Regions from separate parts of the Pseudomonas sp. P4_C3 genome, predicted to be linked through region 2. Evidence: predicted binding sites of a transcription regulator. Region 2 holds the regulator's gene; the other holds the start of a gene.
The links. The regulator FliA, encoded in region 2, starts transcription of late flagellar genes. The targets are predictions, from matches to a motif close to CTAAAGTTTNNNNNNNNNNNGCCGNTAA.
Positions count from the first base shown of each region.

Region 1: a site for FliA is predicted at 1,365-1,392, ahead of AC1DVH_RS05380 (chemotaxis protein CheW). Genes of this name have one in related genera too.

Region 1 is NZ_JBFUIC010000016.1:1,425-4,907, forward strand. Features, by position in the region: gene norR (nitric oxide reductase transcriptional regulator NorR) at 1-1,245, shown strand, start outside; gene AC1DVH_RS05380 (chemotaxis protein CheW) at 1,456-2,358, shown strand; gene AC1DVH_RS05385 (GNAT family N-acetyltransferase) at 2,386-2,844, shown strand; gene AC1DVH_RS05390 (YkgJ family cysteine cluster protein) at 3,041-3,483, shown strand, end outside.
Region 2 is NZ_JBFUIC010000004.1:72,363-76,508, reverse strand. Features, by position in the region: gene AC1DVH_RS02040 (chemotaxis protein CheA) at 1-686, opposite strand, end outside; gene AC1DVH_RS02035 (protein phosphatase CheZ) at 740-1,528, opposite strand; gene AC1DVH_RS02030 (chemotaxis response regulator CheY) at 1,550-1,921, opposite strand; gene fliA (RNA polymerase sigma factor FliA) at 2,090-2,830, opposite strand; gene fleN (flagellar synthesis regulator FleN) at 2,827-3,657, opposite strand; gene flhF (flagellar biosynthesis protein FlhF) at 3,774-4,146, opposite strand, start outside.

The DNA of each region.
Region 1 (3,483 bases), on a different contig from region 2:
CTGGTCGATGGCCTGGATGATCATCTGGAAGTTCATGACTGCATGGGTTGCCCGTTATTCATCGACGAGCGCCCATGGGGCCTGCTGACCCTCGACGCCCTCGATCCGGAGCGCTTCGAACCGATCGAGCTGGATGCCCTGCAAGCCTTCGCCAGCCTCGCGGCCGCCACAGTCAACGCCGCCGAGCGCATCGAGCGCTTGAACAACCGGGTCGAAGACGAGCATCAGCGCGCCGAGGTCTACCGCCAGGCCAGCGGCCAGCAGACTCGCGAGATGATCGGCCAAAGCAAGGCCCACAAGCGTCTGGCCGAAGAAATCAGTCTGGTGGGCGGCAGCGACCTGACCGTGTTGATCACCGGCGAAACCGGGGTCGGCAAGGAGTTGGTGGCCCAGGCCATCCATGCCGCCTCGCCCCGCTCCGACAAACCGATCATCAGCCTCAACTGCGCCGCGTTGCCCGACACACTGGTGGAAAGCGAATTGTTCGGCCATGTCCGCGGTGCTTTTACCGGTGCGCTGAACGACCGCCGTGGCAAGTTCGAACTGGCCAACGGCGGCACGCTGTTTCTCGATGAAGTCGGTGAGTTGTCGCTGACCGTGCAGGCCAAGTTGCTGCGCGTGTTGCAGAGCGGTCAACTGCAGCGACTGGGCTCGGACAAGGAGCATCAGGTCGACGTGCGCCTGATCGCGGCGACCAACCGCGACCTCGCCGAAGAAGTGCGCAGCGGCCGTTACCGCGCCGACTTCTACCATCGCCTCAGCGTTTATCCGCTGCTGGTGCCGGCCCTGCGCGATCGCGGACGCGATGTGCTGCTGCTCAGCGGTTACTTCCTGGAGCAGAACCGCTCGCGCATGGGCCTCAACAGTCTGCGCCTGAACAGCGACGCCCAGGCCGCGCTATTGGCCTACGACTGGCCCGGCAACGTGCGCGAGCTTGAACACTTGATCGGCCGCAGCGCCTTGAAAGCCTTGGGCAACTGCAAGGAACGGCCGAAGATTCTCAGCTTGAGCGCAGCCGACCTGGACTTGCCCAATGCCAGCGTTGAAACCGCTGCCGAGCAACCCGTCGCCGCCATCACGCAAGCGGTCACCGGCGACTTGCGCGAGGCCACCGAGCATTATCAGCGTCAATTGATCGGTGCCTGCCTGGAGCGGCATAACAACAACTGGGCAAGCGCGGCCCGTGAGTTAGGCCTGGATCGGGCGAACCTGGGGCGGATGGCTAAAAGGTTGGGGATGAAGTGATGGCCCCATCGTCGGAACGCCGCCCGGAGCAAGCTCGCTCCCACAGGATGTGTGAACGACGACGATCTAATGTGGGAGCGAGCTTGCTCGCGATGGCGTCCTACTGTTCACCGCAATTGTTAAAGCCTGCCCCAAACAAGTCGATAACCCGGCATCGAAGTCATTGGCGATCCCGGGATTGCCCGTCACCTTTTTCCAGAGAAGGTTCCTATGTCCTCCACCAAAGCCCGCGCAGACTCACTTTCGCTTCTGCTGTTTACCTTGCGCAGCGGCAAGCTGATGGCGATCAACCTGCTCAAGGTCAGTGAAATCATTCCCTGCCCGCCGCTGACCAAACTGCCGGAGTCGCACCCCCACGTCAAAGGCATCGCCAGCCTGCGCGGTGCCTCGCTGTCGGTGATCGACCTCAGCCGTGCCATTGGCGAACGTCCGCTGGAAGACCCGAACGGCGGCTGCCTGATCGTCACCGACGTCAGCCGCTCCAAGCAGGGCCTGCACGTGCAGGCCGTGAGCAAGATCGTCCATTGCCTGACCACCGACATCCGCCCGCCGCCCTTCGGCTCCGGTGGTTCGCGCGCCTACATCACCGGCGTGACGTCGGTCGATGGCACCCTGGTGCAAGTGCTGGACATCGAAAAAGTCATCCACGGCATCGCCCCGGCACAAATCGAAATGGCGCCGACCGAGCTGAGCATGGAAGACGCCGAACTGCTCGGCAACGCGCGCATCCTGGTGGTCGATGACAGCCAGGTGGCCTTGCAGCAATCGGTGCACACCCTGCGCAACCTCGGCCTGCAATGCCGTACGGCCCGCAGCGCCAAGGAAGCCATCGATTGCCTGCTGGACCTGCAAGGCACCGCACAACAGATCAACCTGATCGTCTCGGACATCGAAATGTCGGAGATGGACGGCTACGCCTTCACCCGTACCCTGCGGGAAACTCCGGATTTCGCGCATCTTTATGTACTGCTGCACACCTCGCTGGACAGTGCGATGAACGCCGAGAAAGCACGACTGGCGGGGGCGAACGCGGTACTGACCAAATTCTCTTCACCGGAATTGACCCAGTGCCTGATCACCGCGGCCAAGGCTGTCGCCGAACAGGGTTATTGAGTGTTGACCGAAGATTACTGCTGGCTGATGCGACGCGACCTCTCTGTCGTCGTGCCGCCCCCCGATTGGCCAGCCGGCCTGCAACTGGGCGAATACCGCCCCGAACTGGGCGCCGCCGTGCATCGGCTGATGGAGCTCGGTTATCTCGACGGCGCTGGGCGTGTAGCCGCGCTGGACATGTGGCAACGGCAGTTCGAAACCGATCCGGAATATGACCCGGCCCTGTGCTTCATTGCCCAGGATGCCGAAGGTGTGGTGGGTGTGTGTCAGTGCTGGACCAGTGCCTACATCAAGAACCTGGTGGTGCATCCGCGGTTTCAGGGCCGTGGATTGGGGCGTGCCTTGCTGTTGCAAGCGTTCAAGGTATTCCAGCAGCGGCGTGAAGGCTTCGTGGACCTGAAGGTTCTGGAAGACAACCTTCGGGCGCGGCGCTTGTATGAAAGCGTCGGGATGCGCGCAGTCCGCAGGGAGCCGGTTCCTCTCTGACATGCCGCCTTCGCTGGCAAGCCAGCTCCTACAGTGACCGAGCCGATCACAAAACATGTGTAGGGCGCGATTCCTGTAGGAGCGGGCTTGCTCCGGCCGGCGAGGCCAACTGAGTGGCGCATAATTTGCTTCGATAGCGGCTTTTGTGGCGGCATTCTGTCGCCGTTTCATGCCCTGTAATGCGAATGAACACTCAATGAATACAAGGTTTTCCTGCGTAGGCTGCGGCAAATGCTGCAACGGCCACCATGTGCCCCTGACCCTGAGCGAAGCCCGGATGTGGGCAGCCGACGGTGCTCAGGTGATCGTGCTGGTGGAAGCGTTTCTGGACAACGGCCTGGGCCTGCCAGTGCAACAACGGGAGCACACCGTACGCCGTTCGGCGGCGGTGCGCAGCGGCGAATCCGACGCGTACGTGGCCATCACCTTCGCCGCCTACAATGTCGGCCCCTGCCGGAATCTTGACGAAGACAACCGCTGCCGCATCTACGAACGCCGGCCGTTGGTGTGTCGCATCTATCCGATGGAAATCAATCCGCACATTCCCCTGAACCCCACCGCCAAGGAGTGCCCGCCAGAGTCCTGGGAAACAGGGCCAGAGCTGATTGTCGGTGGCAAACTGGTCGACCGGGAGTTATC
Region 2 (4,146 bases):
GAGCTGTCGCCTGCCGCTTTCGGGGCCTCTGGCGCAGCTGGCGCCGGGACCACCGCGTCAACGGCGAACTGGCCCTTGCCGTGCAGTTGATCGAGCAACGACTCGAACTCGGCGTCGGTGATTTCATCGCTGACCGGCGCAGAAACAGCCGCCGGCGCCTCGGCCTGGGCCTTGACGGCGTTCAGCGAGTCCAGCAGTTGTTCGAATTCATTGTCGGTGATATCGCCCGATTCGCTTTCAGCCACAGACGCTTCGACCACGGCGGCAACAGGTGCAGCAGCCACCTCGTCAGCCGATTGCGGCTCGGCCAGACGGGCCAGCGCCGCGAGCAGTTCAGGTGTCGCAGCCGTGATCGGGCTGCGTTCGCGGACTTCGCTGAACATGCTGTTCACCGCGTCCAGCGCTTCGAGAACCACGTCCATCAGTTCCGAGTCGACGCGACGCTCACCCTTGCGCAGGATGTCGAACACGTTCTCGGCGATATGGCAGCACTCCACCAGCTCGTTGAGCTGGAGGAAGCCGGCGCCCCCTTTTACAGTGTGAAAACCGCGAAAAATTGCATTGAGCAAATCCGCATCATCCGGACGGCTTTCCAGCTCGACCAGTTGCTCGGACAGTTGCTCTAGAATCTCGCCGGCCTCAACCAGGAAATCCTGAAGGATCTCTTCATCGGCGCCGAAGCTCATTAAGGGGGTGCTCCTACAGGTCTAAAAACCCAAAAAACCTAAAACTCTAAAATTTAGAATCCCAGGCTGGATAGCAAATCGTCCACATCGTCCTGACCGGACACAACGTCTTCTCTTTTATCGGCATGAATCTGCGGACCTTCACCCTGAGAGAGATGTTTTTGTGGATCTTTTTCAGCAAGCATCGCTTCACGGTCATGTTCGATGCCCGCAAAGCGGTCCACCTGACTGGCCATCAGCACGAGCTTGAGCAGGTTGCTTTCAACTTCGGTGACCAACTGGGTCACACGCTTGATCACCTGGCCTGTGAGGTCCTGGTAATCCTGGGCGAGCAGGATGTCGTTGAGGTTGCCCGACACTGCGCGATTGTCCGTGCCGCTGCGCGTCAGGAACCCGTCGACCCGGCGGGCCAGTTCACGAAACTCTTCGGCGCCGACTTCGCGACGCATGAAGCGTCCCCAGTCCGTGCTCAAGGCCTGGGCTTCATCCGCCAGGCCATTGACCAGCGGCGTGGCACTTTCCACCAGATCCATGGTGCGGTTGGCCGCAGCCTCGGTCAGCTTGACCACATAGCCCAGACGCTCGGTGGCGTCGGTGATCTGGGACACTTCTTCGGCTTGCGGCATGTGCGGGTCAATCTGGAAATTGACGATCGCGCTATGCAGTTCGCGAGTGAGCTTGCCCACTTCCTGATACAGGCCGCGGTCACGGGTCTGGTTGAGCTCATGGATCAATTGCACCGCGTCGCCGAACTTGCCTTTTTCAAGGCTCTCGACCAATTCGACGGCGTGTTTTTTCAGGGTCGACTCAAAGTCGCCCAATGAAGTTTCGTTATTGCCCATAGCTCCCCCGTGGCGCACTCATCAACCGATGCGTTCGAAAATCTTCTCGATTTTTTCTTTCAACGCCTGGGCCGTGAAGGGTTTGACCACATAGCCGTTAACGCCGGCCTGGGCCGCTTCGATGATCTGCTCGCGCTTGGCTTCAGCGGTCACCATCAGCACCGGCAGGTGCTTGAGCTTTTCATCGGCACGCACGTGGCGCAGCAGATCGATACCGGTCATGCCAGGCATGTTCCAGTCCGTTACCAGAAAGTCGATGCTTCCGCTGTTGAGCACCGGAATGGCGGTAGTGCCATCGTCGGCCTCGACGGTGTTGGTGAACCCAAGGTCACGCAGCAGGTTCTTGATGATCCGCCGCATCGTTGAGAAGTCATCAACGATGAGGATTTTCATGTTCTTGTCCAATTCGACCTCCAAGCAGTCTTAAACGCGCCCAGCACCTGGACGCGCCATTTCAATCAATCCGGCAAAGCACTCGATGACTGTCTGGAGCACAACAGATCGCGACCGGCGCAGTTCAACACCACACCGGCCTCGTTCGCAGTGTCCCCCACACTGCCTTCAGCGCGCTCGCCACTCCCCCAAACGCCCCCGCAAACGGGCCGCGCACTGGCTGTGTAACTGGCTGACCCGAGATTCGCTGACCCCCAGGACCTCACCGATTTCCTTGAGGTTCAACTCTTCGTCGTAGTACAGCGCCAACACCAGTCGCTCACGCTCCGGCAAATTGGCAATCGCCTCCGCCAGCGCAGCCTGGAAGCGTTCATCTTCCAGATCGCGTGACGGCTCGATATGAGCACTCGCGCCATCCTCGTGCAGCCCTTCGTGTTCGCCGTCCTGCAACAGGTCGTCGAAACTGAAGAGCCGGCTGCCCAGGGTGTCGTTCAAAATCCCGTAGTAATCGTCGAGACTCAATTGGAGTTCGGCCGCAACTTCGTGATCTTTAGCGTCACGGCCGGTTTTCGCTTCAATCGAGCGAATGGCGTCGCTGACCATGCGCGTATTGCGGTGAACCGAACGTGGCGCCCAGTCCCCCTTGCGCACCTCATCGAGCATGGCGCCGCGGATTCGAATGCCCGCGTACGTCTCGAAACTGGCGCCTTTGCTGGCGTCATATTTGGTCGACACCTCAAGCAGGCCGATCATCCCGGCCTGGATCAGGTCTTCGACCTGGACGCTGGCCGGCAGGCGCGCCAACAAGTGGTAGGCAATGCGTTTAACCAGCGGCGCGTAACGCTCGATCAGCTCGTACTGCGCATCACGCGCCGATTTTTTGTAGAGGTTGTAACCGCTTGCTGTCATAGAACCGGTCCTGCTGTCTGCTGCACGAGGCGCTCGACGAAAAACTCCAGGTGCCCGCGCGGGTTGGCAGGCAGCGGCCAGGTATCGACCTTCTGTGCGATGGCCTTGAATGCCAGCGAGCACTTGGAACGCGGGAAGGCCTCGTAGACGGCGCGCTGCTTCTGCACGGCCTTGCGCACGCTTTCGTCGTAGGGCACCGCGCCGACGTATTGCAGGGCGACGTCGAGGAAGCGATCCGTGACCTTGGTCAACTTGGCGAACAGGTTGCGCCCTTCCTGCGGGCTCTGGGCCATGTTGGCCAGGACGCGGAAGCGGTTCATGCCGTAGTCACGGTTAAGCAATTTGATCAAGGCGTAGGCGTCAGTGATCGAGGTCGGCTCGTCGCACACCACCAGCAGCACTTCCTGGGCTGCGCGAACGAAACTGACTACCGAGTCACCAATGCCCGCCGCGGTATCGATCACCAATACGTCGAGGTTGTCGCCGATATCGCTGAAGGCCTGGATCAGGCCGGCGTGTTGCGCGGGGCTCAGATGCACCATGCTCTGAGTGCCGGATGCGGCCGGAACGATACGGATGCCGCCGGGTCCCTGCAGCAGTACATCGCGCAGTTCGCAGCGGCCCTCGATCACGTCGGCCAGGGTACGTTTGGGTGTCAGGCCCAGCAGAACGTCGACGTTCGCCAGCCCCAGGTCGGCGTCCAACAGCATGACGCGCCGGCCAAGCTCAGCCAGAGCCAGGGACAAGTTCACTGACACATTAGTTTTCCCGACGCCACCTTTGCCGCCGGTCACCGCGATCACCTGTACGGGATGCATGCTGCCCATGTTATTTCTTTACCTTGTCTTGCATAGACGGAGGCCACATTACTGGCTGCGCGTTCACAATCGGAACAATGCATGGCAGACCATCGATGTAGGTACAAAAACTGTTCATTACTACCTTAGCCAACCTGCTTGGTTTGGCTGTGGTAAATATCAGCGAACATGTCAGCCATGGCTTCTTCGCTGGGTTCTTCCTGCATTTGCACGCTGACGGCGCGACTGACCAACTGATGACGGCGCGGCAGATGGAGATCATCCGGAATCCGCGGGCCATCGGTCAGGTAGGCCACCGGCAGCTCATGACTGATGGCCAGGCTCAACACCTCGCCCAGACTAGCCGTTTCATCCAGTTTAGTCAGGATGCAGCCCGCGAGCCCGCAACGCTTGTAACTATGATAGGCGGCGGTTAGAACCTGTTTCTGGCTGGTGGTTGCCAGGACCAGATAATTTTTCGAGCGGATGCCTCGACCGGCCAGGCTTTCGAGTTGCATG